DNA from 3 places in the Nocardioides faecalis genome. Region 3 is predicted to be linked to each of the others. Evidence: predicted binding sites of a transcription regulator. Region 3 holds the regulator's gene; each other region holds the start of a gene.
What was found. The regulator HrcA, encoded in region 3, represses chaperone genes, less so after heat shock. The targets are predictions, from matches to a motif close to TTGGCACTCGNNNNNNNCGAGTGCCAA.
Positions count from the first base shown of each region.

Region 1: a site for HrcA is predicted at 3,905-3,931, ahead of groES (co-chaperone GroES). Genes of this name have one in related genera too.
Region 2: a site for HrcA is predicted at 3,370-3,396, ahead of groL (chaperonin GroEL). Genes of this name have one in related genera too.

Region 1 is NZ_CP074406.1:3,134,040-3,139,847, reverse strand. Features, by position in the region: gene KG111_RS14755 (MBL fold metallo-hydrolase) at 1-315, shown strand, start outside; gene KG111_RS14750 (class I SAM-dependent methyltransferase) at 410-1,585, opposite strand; gene KG111_RS14745 (MMPL family transporter) at 1,610-3,826, opposite strand; gene groES (co-chaperone GroES) at 4,056-4,349, shown strand; gene groL (chaperonin GroEL) at 4,428-5,808, shown strand, end outside.
Region 2 is NZ_CP074406.1:761,508-767,315, forward strand. Features, by position in the region: gene KG111_RS03535 (ubiquitin-like small modifier protein 1) at 1-44, shown strand, start outside; gene KG111_RS03540 (AMP-binding protein) at 113-1,705, opposite strand; gene KG111_RS03545 (OsmC family protein) at 1,819-2,295, shown strand; gene KG111_RS03550 (SDR family NAD(P)-dependent oxidoreductase) at 2,329-3,255, opposite strand; gene groL (chaperonin GroEL) at 3,550-5,181, shown strand; gene KG111_RS03560 (MFS transporter) at 5,283-5,808, opposite strand, start outside.
Region 3 is NZ_CP074406.1:1,270,639-1,276,446, reverse strand. Features, by position in the region: gene KG111_RS05895 (16S rRNA (uracil(1498)-N(3))-methyltransferase) at 1-601, opposite strand, end outside; gene dnaJ (molecular chaperone DnaJ) at 606-1,775, opposite strand; gene hrcA (heat-inducible transcriptional repressor HrcA) at 1,805-2,830, opposite strand; gene KG111_RS05880 (hypothetical protein) at 3,074-3,808, shown strand; gene KG111_RS05875 (MBL fold metallo-hydrolase) at 3,914-4,762, shown strand; gene KG111_RS05870 (hypothetical protein) at 4,812-5,087, shown strand; gene KG111_RS05865 (DUF3097 domain-containing protein) at 5,196-5,808, shown strand, end outside.

The DNA.
Region 1 (5,808 bases), 1.9 Mb from region 3:
GACGGCCAACTGTGGGACGTCGACCTCGCCGACGGCATGAGCATCGAGGTCGCCGGCACCACCCTGCAGGTGCTGCACACCCCAGGCCACGCCCCGGGCGCGGTCTGCCTCTACGCCCCCGAGCTGGGCTGCGTCTTCACCGGGGACACCCTGTTCTCCGGCGGGCCGGGCGCGACCGGCCGCTCGTTCAGCGACCGGCCCACGATCGAGGCCTCGATCCGCGCCAAGCTGTTCGCGCTGCCGCCGGAGACCGTCGTGCACACCGGTCACGGCGACGACACCACCATCGCCGCCGAGCAGGCCCTGCTCGGCTGAGCCCGCCCTCTCACCGCCCGCGCGCGGTAGTCCCTGACGAAAAGCACCGGAATCCTCACGGATCCGGTGCTTTTCGTCAGGGACTACCGCGCGCTCACAGCGGCTCGACGAGCAGCGCCGTGCCCTCGCCGGCGACCCGGGTGAGCACGATCGTCGCCTCCGCGTCGCCGGACAGGGCCAGCCGCTTGCGCAGGGTCTCCGGGACGACCTCCACGCCTCGCTTCTTGATCGTCAACCGGCCCACGCCTCGCTCGCGCAGTGCCGCCTTCAGCTGCTTCTCCCGGTAGGGCAGCTCCTCGAGCACCCGATAGCCGCGCGCGAACGGCGTGCGGAACGCGTTGTCGCCGGTGACGTAGGCGATCCGCTCGTCAAGCAGGCCCGCGCCCAAGGTGGCGGCGACGGCGGTGACCAGGCCGGCCCGGACCACCGCGCCGTCGGGCTCGTAGAGGTACGCCCCGACCGCGCGCACCCCGACCGCCGCGGGCCCGGGGTCCTCCTCGTCGGTGACGGTGGCCAGGCCGCCGTCACCGATCACCGTGGCGCGGCGCCGCGCGGTCGCGGTCCGTCCCGCCCACAGCGCGGCCTCCTTCACCTCGCCGTCGTCGCTGACCCACTCCGCCTCGACGCCGTCGGGCACCAGCGAGTGCGGGATGCCGGGGGCGACCTTGACGCAGGCGTCGCGTGCCAACAGGCCCTGCACCCACTCCCACGGCGGCGTCCAGTCCTCGACCCGGAAGCTGCGCCCGGCCCCCGAGCGCCGTGCCGGGTCGGCGAAGGCGAGGTCGAACGTCTCGTGCAGCACGGTGGTCGCGTCCGCCACCTGCACCGCTCCGGTGAGGCCGAGGGCGGCGAGGTTGGCCTCGGCGATCGCGACCCGGACCGGGTCGAGGTCCACGCCCGCGCAGATCATCCCGGTGCGCGCCGCTGCCATCAGGTCCCCGCCGATGCCGCAGCCGAGGTCGATCAGCGTGCGCGCGCCGAACGCCGCCGCCCGGCCCGCCCGGTGCTCGGCGACCCGGAACCGGGTGGCCTGCTCCAGGGCGTCGGGGGTGAAGTACAGCCGCGGCGCGAGGTCGCCGAACTTCGCCGCCGCCCGCTCGCGCAGCATCACCTGCGTGAGCGCCGCCGCGGCCCGCTCCGCGGTCGTCGTACGACGCAGGGCGGAGCCCGCGGCCAGGGCGTCGGCGCCACCGGCGACCAGGTCGCTCGCCTCGGCCAGCAGCGCCTGACCGTCGTCGCCCAGCAGCCACCGGAAGGTCTCGAGGTCCACCCGGTGATCCTGTCAGGTCGCCCGTCAGCGGCTGGACCCCGCCGTCACCGCCTCGGGTGCGGGACCGTCGTCGGGTCCGTGCCCGTCGTGCCCGTCGCGCCCGTCGCGCCCGTCGCGCCCGTCGGGGCGGGCCCGGTCGCCGTGCCCGGGCCACCAGGCCGCGTGCCCGAGCAGCGAGGTCAACGCGGGGGTGAAGAACATCGACATCACGAACGCCACGATCAAGATGCCGACGGCGAGCGCGAAGCCCATCGACACCAGCAGCGTGTTGCCGGCCAGCATCAGGGAGGCGAAGGTGCCGGCCAGGATCAGGCCGGCGGCACCGATCGTGGGCCCGGCGTGGGTGACCGCCTGCGCCGCGGCGGCGTGCGGGTCATGGCCCTCACGGCCTTCCTCGCGCAGCCGGGCGATCATCAAGATGTTGTAGTCGGTGCCCAGGGCGGTCACGAACAGGTAGATGTAGATCGGGAGGATGAAGATCAGGCCGGTCTCGTCCCCGATGAGCTGGAAGGCGATGACGGTCAGGCCCAGGGTGGCGGCGAAGCCGAGGCCGACCGCGGCCATCAGGAACCAGGGCGCGACCAGGCTGCGCAGCAGCAGCGCCAGGATCAGCAGGATCACGCCGGCCGCGACGGGGAAGACGACCCGGTAGTCGCGGGCCATCGCCGAGGACATGTCGGCGAAGATGCCGGGGGTGCCGCCGACGAAGGCCTCGGTGCCCTCGGGGGCGGCGTCGTGGGCGACGTCGCGGATCGGTCCGCCGACGTTGTCCTGCGCCGCGTCGGAGGTCGGGTCATCGGCGAGGGTGAGGTAGTACTGGAACGCGGTGCCGTCCTTGGCGGGCACCGGCTCGCTGACCGCGTCGACCCCCTGCGCCTCACCGAGCGCGGCGCCGAACGCGGCGAGCTCGTCGCCGCCGACCTCGGTGCCGTCGGTGTCGAGGAGCACCGGGACCGGCTCGGCGGCGCCCGCGGAGAAGTTCTCCTGGAAGGTCTCCAGCGCCTCGGTGGACTCCACCCCCTCGGGCAGGCTGGAGTTGAAGTCGAAGGACGGGTTGAAGCCGAGCGCGAAGATCGCCAGCACCGCCATCACGCCACCGGAGACCAGCGCGGTGCGCCCGGGGCGGCGGCCCACGGTCCGCCCGATCCGGATGAAGGCGCCGTGCTTCGGCTCCTTCTGCCAGGCCTTCGACGGCCAGAACAGCGCCTTGCCGAGCAGCGAGACCAGGGCGGGCACGAGGGTGAGCGCGGCGAGCAGCGTGACGAACACGGCGATCGCCAGCGCCGGGCCGATCGCGCGGAAGATGCTCAGCGAGCTGAGGACCAGCGCCATGAAGGCCACGATCACCGCGCCACCGGCCGAGGCGATCGCCTCGCCGGCCCGGTCGAGGCTGTGCACCACCGAGCTCTGCACCGACGCGCCCTGGCGCAGCCGCTCGCGGTGGCGGAAGAGGAAGAACAGGATGTAGTCGGTGCCGACGCCGTACAGCACCACGACCAGGATCTGCTCGACGGAGGAGTCGGCCTTGAGGTCGAAGGCCGCGTTGGCCCACCCGATCACACCGGTCGCGATCACCGAGACGATGCCGACGGTGACGAGCGGGAGCAGGCAGATCAGCACGCTGCGGAAGATCAGCGCCAGCAGCCCGACGATGAGCACGATGGTGGCGATGCCGACGACGAGCAGCGCCCGCTCACCGGACTCCTGCGAGTCCAGGCCTTGCGGCACGGTGCCGGTCGCCCGCACCTCGAGGCCGGTGTCCTCGGTGAGCTCGTCGATCGCGTCGCGCAGCGCCTGGCCGTCCTCGAACGCCTGGGCGTCGTACCCGCTGGCGTCCTCGGCCAGCGGGATGACCGCGAACATGACCTTCGCGTCCGGCGAGAGGTTGGGCTTGCCCTGCTCGTCCTGGGCGATCACCAGCGGCTGGAAGGTCTTCGTGCCCAGCTCGGGGGCGAGCTGGGTGGCAAGGGTGCCGACGGCGGCCTGGTCCGCGGCGGTGAGCTCGCCACCGTCCTCGCGCTCGACGACGAGGATCGCGCCGGGGGAGAAGGCGTCGGAGAACTTCTCCTCCTGCAACGCCAGCGCCTGGACCGACTCGTAGTGCTCGGGCAGGAACTCGGAGTTGTCCTGGGTGGACTCCAGTGCCGGGGCGCTGGCGCTCACGACGACGGCCAGCAGCAGCCAGGCGGCGATGACGAACCAGCGGAATCGGGTCACGAAGCGGCCCAGCGCAGCGAACATGGGGCTCACGCTTCCGCGTCCACGCGACCCGGGTCAACCACTTTGCGCCTTGGCAGCGGGCGCATGCCCCGGCCGCCTCTGGCACTCACTGACACAGAGTGCTAGTTTCACCTTTGGCACTCTCGTACCGAGTGTGCCAACGCCGGTCGAGGGCGCCCAGGTGCCCGCGACCGCACCACGAACCAAGCAGCAACCATCGCATCAGCCCTAGAAAGTGGAGGTCGACATCGTGTCGGTCAACATCAAGCCGCTCGAGGACCGCATCGTCGTCAAGCCCCTCGAGGCCGAGCAGACCACCGCCTCCGGTCTGGTCATCCCTGACACGGCCAAGGAGAAGCCGCAGGAGGGCGAGGTCCTCGCTGTCGGCCCCGGCCGCATCGACGACAACGGCAACCGTGTCCCGGTCGACGTGAGCGTCGGCGACAAGGTCATCTACAGCAAGTACGGCGGCACCGAGGTCAAGTACGGCGGCGAGGAGTTCCTGATCCTCTCGGCCCGCGACGTCCTCGCCGTCCTGGCCTGATCCAAGCACTCGATGCTGCTCGGAGGCGTCACGCAGCTGGACCGCGTGACGCCTTCGGCACTTCCCAAGGAGTAGTCAATGCCCAAGATCCTGGAGTTCAACGAGGACGCACGGCGCGCGCTCGAGCGCGGCGTCGATGCCCTCGCGAACACCGTCAAGGTGACGCTCGGCCCGAAGGGCCGCTACGTCGTGCTGGACAAGAAGTGGGGAGCGCCGACGATCACCAACGACGGCGTGACCGTCGCTCGTGAGGTCGAGCTCGACGACCCGTTCGAGAACCTCGGTGCGCAGCTCACCAAGGAGGTCGCCACCAAGACCAACGACGTCGCCGGTGACGGTACGACGACCGCCACGGTCCTGGCCCAGGCGCTCGTCCACGAGGGCCTGCGCGCGGTTGCCGCCGGCGTGAACCCGATGGGTCTCAAGCGCGGCATGGACGCGGCCGCGGCTGCTGTCGGCGACGCGCTCAAGGCCGCCGCCCGCGACGTCGACGACGAGAAGGACATCGCCTCCGTGGCGACGGTCTCCTCCCGCGACGCCCACATCGGCGAGCTGCTGGCCGAGGCCTTCGGCAAGGTCGGCAAGGACGGCGTGATCACGGTCGAGGAGTCCAACACCCCCTCCACCGAGCTCGAGTTCACCGAGGGCATGCAGTTCGACAAGGGCTTCATCTCGGCGTACTTCGTCACCGACGCGGAGCGCCAGGAGGCGGTCCTCGACGACCCGTACATCCTCATCCACCAGGGCAAGATCTCCGCGATCGCTGAGCTGCTGCCCCTGCTGGAGAAGGTCATCCAGGCCGGCAAGCCGCTGTTCATCCTCGCCGAGGACGTCGACGGCGAGGCGCTGTCGACCCTGGTGGTCAACAAGATCCGCGGCACCTTCAACGCCGTCGCGGTGAAGGCCCCGGCCTTCGGCGACCGCCGCAAGGCGATGCTGCAGGACATCGCGGTGCTCACCGGTGGGCAGGTCATCGCCCCCGAGGTCGGGCTCAAGCTCGACCAGGTGGGTCTCGACGTCCTTGGCCAGGCCCGTCGCGTCGTGGTCACCAAGGACAACACCACGATCATCGACGGCGCCGGCGAGGCGACCGAGGTCGCCGGCCGGGTCGAGCAGATCAAGAAGGAGATCGAGGTCTCCGACTCCGACTGGGACACCGAGAAGCTGCAGGAGCGGCTGGCCAAGCTGGCCGGCGGCGTCGTGGTGATCAAGGTCGGTGCCCACACCGAGGTCGAGCTCAAGGAGAAGAAGCACCGCATCGAGGACGCCGTCTCCGCGACGCGCGCCGCGATCGAGGAGGGCATCGTGCCCGGTGGCGGCTCCGCCCTCGTGCACGCGGTCTCCGTGCTGGACGACGACCTGGGCCTGACGGGCGACGAGGCTTTCGGCGTGCGCATCGTGCGCAAGGCCGCCGATGAGCCGCTGCGCTGGATCGCCGAGAACGGCGGCGAGAACGGCT
Region 2 (5,808 bases), 510 kb from region 3:
GCGCCGAGGTCTCCGTGATCCCCGCCGTCGCCGGCGGCTGCTGAGCCTTCCGCGAGCCCGTACGACGAGCGCGGGCCCGGGGACGACACCCCGGGCCCGCGCTCGGTCGCGTTCAGGCGTCGAGCAGCTGGGAAGCCAGCTCCGCGGTCGCCCGATAGTCGACCTTGCTCACCGGCGTGCGCGGCACCTGGTCCACGAAGAGCACGGACTTGGGCACCTTGTAGTTCGAGATCAGGGCCCGGCAGTGCTCGCGGAGCGCGTCCTCGCTCAGGGTGGCGCCCTCGCGACGCTGCACCAGAGCGGTGACCTGCTGGCCCCAGCGCTCGTGCGGGGTGCCCACGACGGCGGCGTCGAAGACGTCGTCGTGGCGCAGCAGCACCGACTCCACCTCCTCGGGGTTCACCTTCTCCCCGCCGGTGTTGATGCACACCGAGCCGCGCCCGAGCACGGTGATCGCGCCGTCCTCCTCGCGCCGCGCCATGTCGCCGGTGATCGACCAGCGCACGCCGTCGATCTCCTTGAAGGTGGCTGCGGTCTTCACCGGGTCCTTGTGGTAGCCCAGCGGGATCGCCCCGCGGCGCGCGAGGATGCCCACCTCGCCGACCGGGACCGGCTTGTCGTCGGGCCCGAAGACCTCCGCGTTGGCGTCGAAGGTGAACTTCGGCGCGCCCGCGGCATCGCCGGTGCCGTCGTCCATCCGGGAGCCGCCGGCGCCGGACTCCGAGGAGCCGTAGGTGTCGAGGATGAAGCGGCCGGGCAGCGCGCGACGGATCTCCTCGCGCACCCCCTCGGACAACGGGGCGGCGCCGTTGGAGACCGCCATCAGGCTGGACAGGTCCCAGCGGTCGGGGTGGGCCAGGATGGTCTCCGCCACCGGGCGGCCCATCGCGTCGCCGAGGAAGGTCAGCGACACCACGCCCGCGGCGTCGACCAGGTCGAGGATCTTCTCGGGGTCGAAGTGGGGCTCGGTGAACAGTGCCACCGTGAAGCCCGCGACGTGGCCGTTGCCGAGGATCCACTGGCTGCCGCCGTGCATCATCGGGCCGCAGGCCAGCAGCACCATCGGGTTCTCGTTGGCCGCCGCCTCACCCGCCAGCTGCTCGATCGACTCCATCGGTGCGCCGAAGCGGCTGGCGTTGAGGGCGGCGCGCATCAGGTCCTCCTGACGCCAGGTCACGCCCTTGGGCAGCCCGGTGGTGCCGCCGGTGTAGATGACGTAGTGGTCGTCGCTGGAGCGCTGGACCGCCGGCCGCTCGGGGGAGGCGGCGGCCATCGCGGCGTCGTACTCCTCGCCCAGCACGAGGCAGTGCCGCAGCTGCGGGGTGTCGAGCTCGCCGAGCGCCTCGACGTGCTCGGGGGCCACGAACGCCGCGACGCAGTCGGCGTTGTCGTAGAGGTAGGCGAGCTCGTCGTGCTTGTACTTGTAGTTGATGTTGATCGGCACGGCGCGTGCCTTGAAGCAGCCGTAGAACGCATCGATCCACTCGATGCGGTTCGCCGAGTGCACCGCCACGTGGTCCCCGGGCTGGATGCCCGCCTCGAGCAGGTGGTTGGCCACCCGGTTGGCCCGCTCGTCCAGCTCGGCGAAGGTGTAGGTCCGCTCCATCGTGAAGATCGCGGTCCGGTCCGGGATGGTGTCGGCCATCACCTCGAGCACGTCGGCGAGGGTGAAGGGGCGGGACGGGGCGGTTGTGGTCTGGGTCACAGGCAAACCATGCCAAGTAGAACGTGTTCTCGCCAAGGGGTCCGGGACTTTCGTTCCCCTGTTGGGACCATCGTCCCTCCGCGGAGCGCGGCGGGGGGCGGCAGGATGGGGACATGGCCGACCACCACTACCGCCTCTTCCTCGCCTGGCAGGGCGATCGCGGCACCGGCACCAGCGGCTACCGCGACTACGGGCGCGACGTGCTGGTGCGCGCCGAGGGCAAGCCCGACCTGCTCGCCTCCGCCGACGCAGCCTTCCGCGGCGACCCGGGGCGCTGGAACCCCGAGGAGCTGCTGCTCGCGGCGCTCTCGCAGTGCCACCTGCTGTCCTACCTGCACTCGGCGGTGCGGCACGGCATCGTGGTGACGGCGTACGACGACGCGCCGGTCGGCGCCTTGGCGCAGGTCGGCCAGGGCGGGCGGTTCACCTCGGTCACCCTCCGTCCGCGGGTGTGCATCACCGACCCGGCGCAGGTGGTGCTGGCGCGCGAGATCCACGCCGAGGCGAGTGCGAACTGTTTCATCGCCGCCTCCGTGGCGTTCCCCGTGCGCCACGAGCCGACGATCATCACGGCGGCGCCCGGAGCCTGAGGGCCGCAGCGCGGTGGCGGGGGAGCCCGGCCCTCAGTCCTCGAGCACCCGCACGTCGAGCTTCATCCGGCGACTCGAGCGCAGCTCGCCGCGGGCCACGGAGCGCACCCCGCGGCCGAGCACGGTGCCCAGCGTGAGGTCGCGGTGGTCGTCGCGGCCCTCGAGCAGCAGCGGCAGCAGCGGGGCGGCGGCGTCCTCGGGGCTCTGGCCCCACAGGGCGGCGACGTACGGCAGGGCCCGCACCCGGCGCTCCATGCCCGGCGCGACCGTGACCCGGGAGAGCATCTCGGTGCGGACGAGGCCGGGGTCGAAGCCGTGCACGCGCACGCCGGTGCCGGCGAGCTCGGCGCGCACGGTGCGGGTGAAGGCGCGGTTCCAGGCCTTGGAGCTGGCGTAGGCGCTCTGCATCGGCACCGGCTTCGTGGCGCCCTTGCCCCACACGTTGACCACGTGGCCGACAGCGCGCGTGGGGTCGGTGCTGGCCTCGGCGAGCATGGCGGCGACCGCCGTACGGGTGCCGTGGAAGACGCCACGCACGTTGGCGTCCAGCACCCGCTCGAACACCGCCGAGGGCACGAGGTGGGCGGGGCCGTAGACCCCGGGGGCGCCGGCGTTGTTGACCCACACGCCCAGCGGGCCCAGGTCGCGGGCGCGTGCGGCGAGCGCCTCGACCGCCGGGAGGTCGGCGACGTCGAGCTCGTGACCGTGGGCCTGCAGGCCGTCGGCGCGAAGGGAGCCCACCGCGTCGTCCACGCCGCTGCCGGGCAGTGCCGCCACCATGACCTGTGCGCCGGCGCGGCCCAGCAGCCGTGCGAACGCGAGACCGAGCCCGCTGCTGGCGCCGGTGACGACGGCGACGCGGCCAGCCAGCGGCCGCTCGGCACCCACCTGCGCGCCCGTCTCCTCCGGCGCGTGCTCCGGGGAGCGCCTCGACTCGTTCTCAGGGGTCGGGTGGAGCATGAGCAAGGGGGTCCTCCCTGGGTCGGGTCGGCACGGGGTGCCGGTGGGCAAAGGCTAGAGCGCGCCGGGGGTCGCGCGCAGCGCAATGGACCCACCTGCCACACCCGCCCCTCGCTTGCACTCGCCATGGGCGAGTGCTAAACATGGGCACTGGCACTCTCGCATTGAGAGTGACAAAAAGCCCCGGTGGGGAGAGGTCGTCCGAGCACGGACCCCGACCCGCCTCCCCGGCCGCACCGCGTACTGATCGCACCCACAAGATCCACCCGATACACACAGAGGATCGCAGGAGATATGTCGAAGCTGATTGCTTTCAACGAGGAGGCCCGGCGCGGCCTCGAGCGTGGCATGAACACGCTCGCCGACGCCGTCAAGGTCACCCTGGGCCCCAAGGGCCGCAACGTCGTCCTGGAGAAGAAGTGGGGCGCCCCCACCATCACCAACGACGGTGTCTCCATCGCCAAGGAGATCGAGCTCGAGGACCCCTACGAGAAGATCGGCGCCGAGCTGGTCAAGGAGGTCGCGAAGAAGACCGACGACGTCGCCGGTGACGGCACGACGACCGCGACCGTCCTCGCCCAGGCCCTCGTCAAGGAGGGTCTGCGCAACGTGGCCGCCGGGGCCAACCCGATGGGCCTCAAGCGGGGCATCGAGGCTGCCGTGAGCGCTGTCACCGAGCAGCTCCTCAGCCAGGCCAAGGAGGTCGAGACTCGCGAGCAGATCGCCGCGACCGCGACCATCTCCGCCGGTGGCGACACCACCGTCGGCGACGCCATCGCCGAGGCGATGGACAAGGTCGGCAAGGAGGGCGTGATCACGGTCGAGGAGTCGAACACCTTCGGCATCGACCTGGAGCTCACCGAGGGCATGCGGTTCGACAAGGGCTACATCTCGGCCTACTTCGTCACCGACCCCGAGCGCATGGAGACCGTCCTCGAGGACGCCTACGTGCTGATCGCCAACTCCAAGATCAGCAACGTCAAGGACCTGCTGCCGCTGCTGGAGAAGGTCATGCAGTCGGGCAAGCCGCTCGTCATCCTCGCCGAGGACGTCGACGGCGAGGCGCTGTCGACCCTGGTCGTCAACAAGATCCGCGGCACCTTCAAGTCGGTCGCGGTCAAGGCCCCCGGCTTCGGCGACCGCCGCAAGGCCATGCTGCAGGACATCGCGATCCTCACCGGCGGCCAGGTCATCTCCGAGGAGGTCGGCCTCAAGCTGGAGACCGCCGGTCTCGAGCTGCTCGGCCAGGCCCGCAAGGTCGTCATCACCAAGGACGAGACCACCATCGTCGAGGGCGCCGGCGACGCCGCCCAGATCGAGGGTCGGGTCAACCAGATCCGCGCCGAGATCGAGAAGTCGGACTCCGACTACGACCGCGAGAAGCTCCAGGAGCGCCTCGCCAAGCTGGCCGGCGGCGTGGCCGTCATCAAGGTCGGCGCGGCCACCGAGGTCGAGCTCAAGGAGCGCAAGCACCGCATCGAGGACGCCGTGCGCAACGCGAAGGCGGCCGTCGAGGAGGGCATCCTGCCCGGTGGTGGTGTCGCCCTGGTCCAGGCCGGTGCCACTGCGTTCGACACGCTCGAGCTGACCGGCGACGAGGCCACTGGTGCCAACATCGTCAAGGTCGCGCTGTCGGCGCCGCTGAAGCAGATCGCCATCAACGCCGGCCTCGAGGGCGGCGTCGTGGCGGAGAAGGTCGCGAACCTCCCCGCCGGCGAGGGCCTCAACGCCGCCACCGGCGAGTACGTCGACCTGCTGGCCGCGGGCATCATCGACCCGGCCAAGGTGACCCGCTCGGCGCTGCAGAACGCCGCGTCGATCGCCGCACTGTTCCTCACCACCGAGGCCGTCGTGGCCGACAAGCCGGAGAAGGCGGCGCCCATGGGCGGCGACCCGACCGGTGGCATGGGTGGCATGGACTTCTGATCCGAGCACGGACGCTCCGGCGTCCAGCGAAGATCGACAGGACCCCGTCGTACCTGAAGGTACGGCGGGGTCCCGTCGTTTTCCCAGCCCGAGCAGCAGCCTCAGCCGGGCTTCGGAGCGCCCTTGCGGGCATAGCGCACCCAGGTGACGACCACGCACATCACCGCCCAGGCGATGCCGATGGCGAAGAAGGCCACCGGGCCCATCGACGTCACGCCGACGCCGAAGAAGAAGGGACCGAACGCCGCGATCGCGGCGGTCCAGCCGATCACGCCACCGGCCTGACGTTTCTCGAAGATCATCGGCATCTGTTTGAACGTCGAGGCGTTGCCGATCCCGGCGAAGAGGAAGATCGCGAGCATCCCCCAGAGGAACTGGTCGAACCCGCTCTCCAAGGTGGCGGCAGAGGTGGTGTCGGGGCTCAAGGTCGTGATGGTGAAGGCGATCGAGGCCACCAGTCCCACGCCGGAGACCAGTGTCCAGATGGCGCCGCCCATGCGGTCGGTGAGCGGTGAGAACAGCACCCGGGCGCCGGCGCCGACCAGGGGGCCGAGGAAGACGTACTTCGCGGCGTCGGGCACGGCGTATCCCTCGACCAGCACGGTGGCGTCGGCGCCGGATCCCTGG
Region 3 (5,808 bases):
CGCCCTCGGGCCCGACCACGACGAGCACCTCGCCCGTCGCCGGCACCGGCAGCGAGGCCAGGGAGGCGCTCGCCTCCTCGTGCAGCACGATCGCCAGGTCCGCGGCGGCGACCAGGTCGAGCACCTGCGCGGTGCGCGCCAGCGGCGGCACCTGCGGGTGCCAGGCGCGGCGGGACTGCTTCGCCGCCTCGCGGGCCGTGGCCTGCCACTTGGCGTGCGCCTTCGCGGCCCGCTCGCCCTTCCAGACCGCGACGCTGCGTGCGGCCGCCCACGGCACGATCCGGGCGGCGCCGATCTCGGTGAGCACCTCCACGGCGAGCTCGCCGCGCTCGCCCTTGGGCAGCGCCTGCACCACGGTGAACGACGGCGCCGGCTCCGGGTGGTCGACCACCTCGCGCACCGTCACGTCCAGCTGCCGCTTGCCGGTCTCGGAGACCTCGCCGGTGACCACCCGGCCGGCGCCGTCGCACAGCTGGACCGGCTCCCCCACCCGCAGGCGTCGTACGACGACGGCGTGGTGGGCCTCGTCGCCGGTGACCTCCACGACGTCCCCGGCCCGCACGTCGGCGAGGCTGGGGACGAGGTGCTGGGGCAGCGTCACCGGCTCAGTGCGCGGTGAAGGCGTCGCGCAGGCGCCCGAAGACCGACTTGTGGGCCGGGCGGACGTCGCCGTCGGGCTGCTCCTCGCCGCGGATCGCGGCCAGCTCGCGCAGCAGCTCCTCCTGGCGGGCGTCGAGCTTGGTGGGCGTCTCCACCGCGACCGAGACGACCAGGTCGCCCCGCCCGCCGCGCAGGCCGGGCACGCCGCGCCCGCGGAGCACCTCCTGGTGGCCCGACTGGGTGCCGGGCGGGATGACGAGCTCGAACTCGGTCTCCACGCCGGAGCCGGCGCCCTGCTCGAGGTCGGCCTCCAGGGTGGGCAGGGTGAAGGTGGTGCCGAGCGCGGCCGCCGCCATCGGCACCGTCACCGAGCAGTGCAGGTCGTTGCCGTGCCGGTCGAAGACCGGGTGGGCGGCGACGTGGATCTCGACGTACAGGTCGCCGGCGGGACCGCCGCCGGGGCCGACCTCGCCCTGCTCGCTGAGCTGGACCCGGGTGCCGGTGTCGACGCCGGCCGGGATCTTGACGGTCAGCGTGCGGCGCGAGCGCACCCGGCCGTCGCCGGAGCACTCCCGGCACGGGTCGGGGATGATCGTGCCGAAGCCGCGGCAGGCGGCGCAGGGACGCAGCGTCCGGATCTCGCCGAGGAAGGAGCGCTGCACCTGCGCGACCTCGCCGGCGCCGCGGCAGGTCTCGCACGGCACCGGGTGGCTGCCGGGCGCCGCGCCCTCCCCGTCGCAGGTGGTGCACCGCACCGCGGTGTCGACCTTGAGCTCGCGGGAGACGCCGAAGGCGGCCTCGGCGAGGTCGATCTCCAGGCGGATCAGCGCGTCCTGGCCGCGGCGCACGCGCGGACGCGGGCCGCGCCCGCCGCCCGGGCCGCCGGCCCCGCCGCCGAAGAAGGCATCCATGATGTCGGTGAAGGAGAACCCGGCTCCCTGGCCGGCACCGAAGCCGCCGCCGAAGGGGTCGCCGCCGCGGTCGTAGGCCGCCCGCTTCTGCGGGTCGGAGAGCACCTCGTAGGCGGCGGTCACCTGCTTGAACCGCTCCTGGCTCTCCGCGTCGGGGTTGACGTCGGGGTGCAGCTGGCGGGCGAGGCGCCGGTAGGCCTTCTTGATCTCGTCCGCAGAGGCGTCCCGCTGGACGCCGAGCAGCTCGTAGAGGTCGTTGCTCACTTCATATCTCCATAGGGGTGAGAGCCGAATCAGCTCTCGTCGAGGATGCGCGAGACGTAGCGTGCCACCGCGCGCACCGCCGCCATCGTTCCTGGGTAGTCCATACGGGTGGGGCCCACGATGCCCAGCGCGGAGAGCGCGTCGTCGGGGCCGTAGCCGGTGGTCACGACGCTGGTCGAGGCCAGCTCCTGGTAGGGGCCCTCGGCACCGATCCGGACGGTCACCGCGCCGCCGGCGGTGGCCTCGCCGAGCAGCTTGAGCAGCACGACCTGCTCCTCCAGCGCCTCGAGCAGCGGGCGGACCGAGGTGTCGAAGTCGTCACCGAAGCGCGCCAGGTTGGCCGTGCCGCCCACGACCACGCGCTCGTCGGAGCGGTGGTCGCTCATCGCCTCGACCAGGGCCTCCACGACGTCGACCATCACCGCGGACGGGGCGGGCATCCCCTCCTCCGGGTGGGCCAGCGCACCGAGCGCCTTGGCCGCCTCGGCGATCACCTCGCCGGTCGCGGCGCGGTTGACCCGGCTGCGCAGCGTGGTGAGGTCGTCCTCGCTCAGCTCGGCGTCGAGCTCGACCAGCCGCTGCTCCACCCGGCCCGAGCTGAGGATCAGCACCAGCAGCAGCCGGCGCGAGGTCAGCGCGACGATCTCGACGTGGCGCACCGTGGAGCGCGACAGCGAGGGGTACTGCACCACGGCCACCTGCCGGGTCAGCTGTGCGAGCAGACGCACCGAGCGTCGTACGACGTCGTCGAGGTCGACGGCGCCGTCGAGGAAGTTGGCGATGGCGCGGCGCTCGGCGGCGGTGGTCGGCTTCACCGTGGACAGGCGGTCCACGAAGAGCCGGTAGCCCTTGTCGGTGGGCACGCGCCCCGCGCTGGTGTGGGGCTGCGCCAGGTAGCCCTCCTCCTCCAGCGCCGCCATGTCGTTGCGGATCGTCGCCGGGGAGACGTTGAGCTGGTGCCGCTCGACCAGTGCCTTCGAGCCCACCGGGTCCTCGGTGGCGACGTAGTCCTCCACGATCGCGCGGAGGACGGCGAGCCTGCGCTCCTCCTGCATGCCCGACCTCCTTGCTCTCTACTCGCTGCTACAACTCGCTGCTTCAACTCGCTGCCGCTGCTCACCGCTACGGCCGAGAACCGGGGCACCGAGACGTACGCCGACAGGCGGCGTCGCTGGCACTCCGGCCCACTGAGTGCCAATCCTAGCGCCGAGACGCGCCAACACGGGATCGACGCGACGGCTTCCCGGGCCACAGCCAGATAGGTTAGGCTCACCTAAACGACCCAATGAGGAGGGAACGTGTCGCTCGACACCGGAGCCACTGATCGCGTCGACAGCCACCGCTTGGCCGCCGCCGCGCGCAGCATCCTGGCCTGCCCCGCCGACCTCACGCTCCGCCTCGACGGCGTGTCCGACCCCGCCTCGCTCGACGGCCAGGTCGAGCTGCAGGACCACGCCGGGCACCCGATCCTCTCCTGCGCCCCCGACTCGCCGCTGGCCCTCGCCGCGCACCGGAACGCGGCCGCGGTGCTGACCGTGCACTCCGGCCTGGGCCGACCGGGCACCGCCGACCGGGACGCGACCCTGACCCTCTCCGGCCACCTGGAGATCACCGGCCTGGAAGAGTGCTCGTGCTGCACCGCGGTCCGGCTGCGGGTCACGCTCCACCTCGACCTCGCGGTGCTGTCCCGTCCGGGCGCGGCGGCTGGCCCCGTGAGCGGGATCGGGGTCCCGCTCGCCGCGTTCACCTCTCCTGCCCACGACCTCAACCGCGGCCTGCTCCAGCGCTCGGCCGAGCACACCGACCTGTGCCACCAGGCCGAACTGCGCCGCGCGGTGTCCGCCCGCACCGCCACCCCGCTCCGCGACGTCATCGGCGTCCACGTGGCCGACCTGCGCCCCGACGGCCTGCTCCTGCGCTGGGTGGACCGCACGGGCGCCCACGAGAGCGTGGTGCCGTTCGGTCGCCGGGCAGCCGACGCCGCCGACCTCGGCGACCTGCTGCGCGACGCCCTGCACGCCGGCATCTGCTGAGCCGCCCTCCTCAGCCGGCCTGAGCCGCCCTCCTCAGCCGGCCTGAGCCAGCCTGAGCCAGCCTGAGACCGCCTGGCCCCACCCGGGGCGGACTACGGTGGGCCGGTGCCGTTCACCGAGATCGCCGACCGCGTCTGGGTCCTGCGCCATCCCTGGCTGGACCTGAACCTCACCGTCGTGGCCGGCGAGCGCGGCTTCGTGCTCGTCGACACCCACGGCTCGCACGCCGCGGCCCGGGAGGTGCTCGACGAGGTCGCCCGGCTCTCCCCCGGCCCGCTCGTGGCGGTGGTGAACACCCACGAGCACTTCGACCACACCCTCGGCAACGCCACCGTGCTGGACACCCTCGGCACGGTGCCGGTGCACGCCACCGAGGAGGCCGCCGCCCGCACCCCCCAGGCCGCCCAACGCGCGAAGGACGCCTACGCCGCCACGCCGCAGGACCCGCGCGCGGCGCAGGTGCTGGCCACGGAGGTCCGGCCCGCGGACCGCACGTTCTCCAGCGCCGCCTTCGTCGACCTCGGCGACCGGCTGCTCGAGCTCGTCCACCCCGGCCGCGGGCACACCGCCGGCGACCTGGTGGCGCGGGTGCCCGACGTGGACGTGCTGCTCGCCGGCGACCTCGTGGAGGAGTCCGCGCCCCCGGCGCTGGGCGACGACTCCTGGCCGATGGAGTGGCCCACCACCCTCGACCTCGTGCTCGCGCTGCTGACCCCCGCCTCGGTGGTGGTGCCCGGGCACGGCGCCGTCGTCGACCGCCGGTTCGTCGAGGAGCAGTGTGACGACCTGCGCGCCGTCGCCGAGACCATCCGCGAGCTCGCCCAGCGCGGCGTCCCGGTCACCGAGGCCCTGGCCGCGGCGTCGTGGCCCTACCCGGCCGAGGCCCTCGAGGACGCCGTACGACGGGGCTACGCCCACCTTCCCCCGCTCCGGCGCCAGCTGCCGCTCGCCTGAGCCTGGGAGGCGGTGGCTGTACCGCCGCCGTGCGGGTACTGCGCGGAGCATGAGCGAGCACCGGAGTGAGAACCCCTCGGACGACGACGCCACCGCGGTCGGCATCCCGGACGAGGCCCTGCCCGACGACCTCGTGCCGAGCGAGGACAACCCGCTGGCCGAGGGCCTGCCCGACGGCGAGACGGCCGAGGGGCTGCTCACCGAGGGCAAGCGCGGCGACCAGGACCCCGAGCCCGGCCAGGACACCGACCCCGACGCCGGCCGGAACACCGATCAGGACCCCGCCGCGGGCACCGACCCGGACGCCGAACCGGGCACGGCGTAACCCCTGACACAGCCGAGCGCGGCAGATCCCGGCTGAGCCCGGCTGAGCCCGGGCGGACCCGGCGCGGCTCCGCCGTCCGGCGGCGACGACGACCTACATTCTTCCCTCGTGGATCGCTATGGGACCGACGTGCTGGCCGGCGACTGGAAGGTCCCGAAGCGCGGGCGCGCCGTCGAGGCGCCCGCGGACCTCGGGCTGGTCGTCGAGGAGGTCACCGCCGACTGGTGCGGCGAGATCGTCGCGGTCGACCGCGACCTGGACACGCTGACGCTGGAGGACCGGCGCGGCAAGCGCCGTACGTTCCCCCTCGGCCCGGGCTTCCTGCTGGAGGGCAAGCCGGTCATCCTCACCGCTCCGGTCCGCCCCGGCGCCGCCCCGGCCCGGCCCACCCGCACCGCCAGCGGGTCGATCGCGGTGCCCGACGCCAAGGCGCGGGTCGCGCGGGCCAGCCGGATCTTCGTGGAGGGCCGCCACGACGCCGAGCTCGTGGAGAAGGTGTGGGGCGACGACCTGCGCATCGAGGGCGTGGTGGTGGAGTACCTCGGCGGCGTCGACGACCTGGCCGACCACCTGGTCTCGTTCAAGCCGGGCCCCGAGCGCCGGGTCGGCGTGCTCGTCGACCACCTGGTCCGCGGCTCGAAGGAGTCGCGGATCGCCGACGCGATCGCCCGCGGGCCGGTCGGCAAGCACGTGCGGATCGTCGGCCACCCGTTCGTGGACG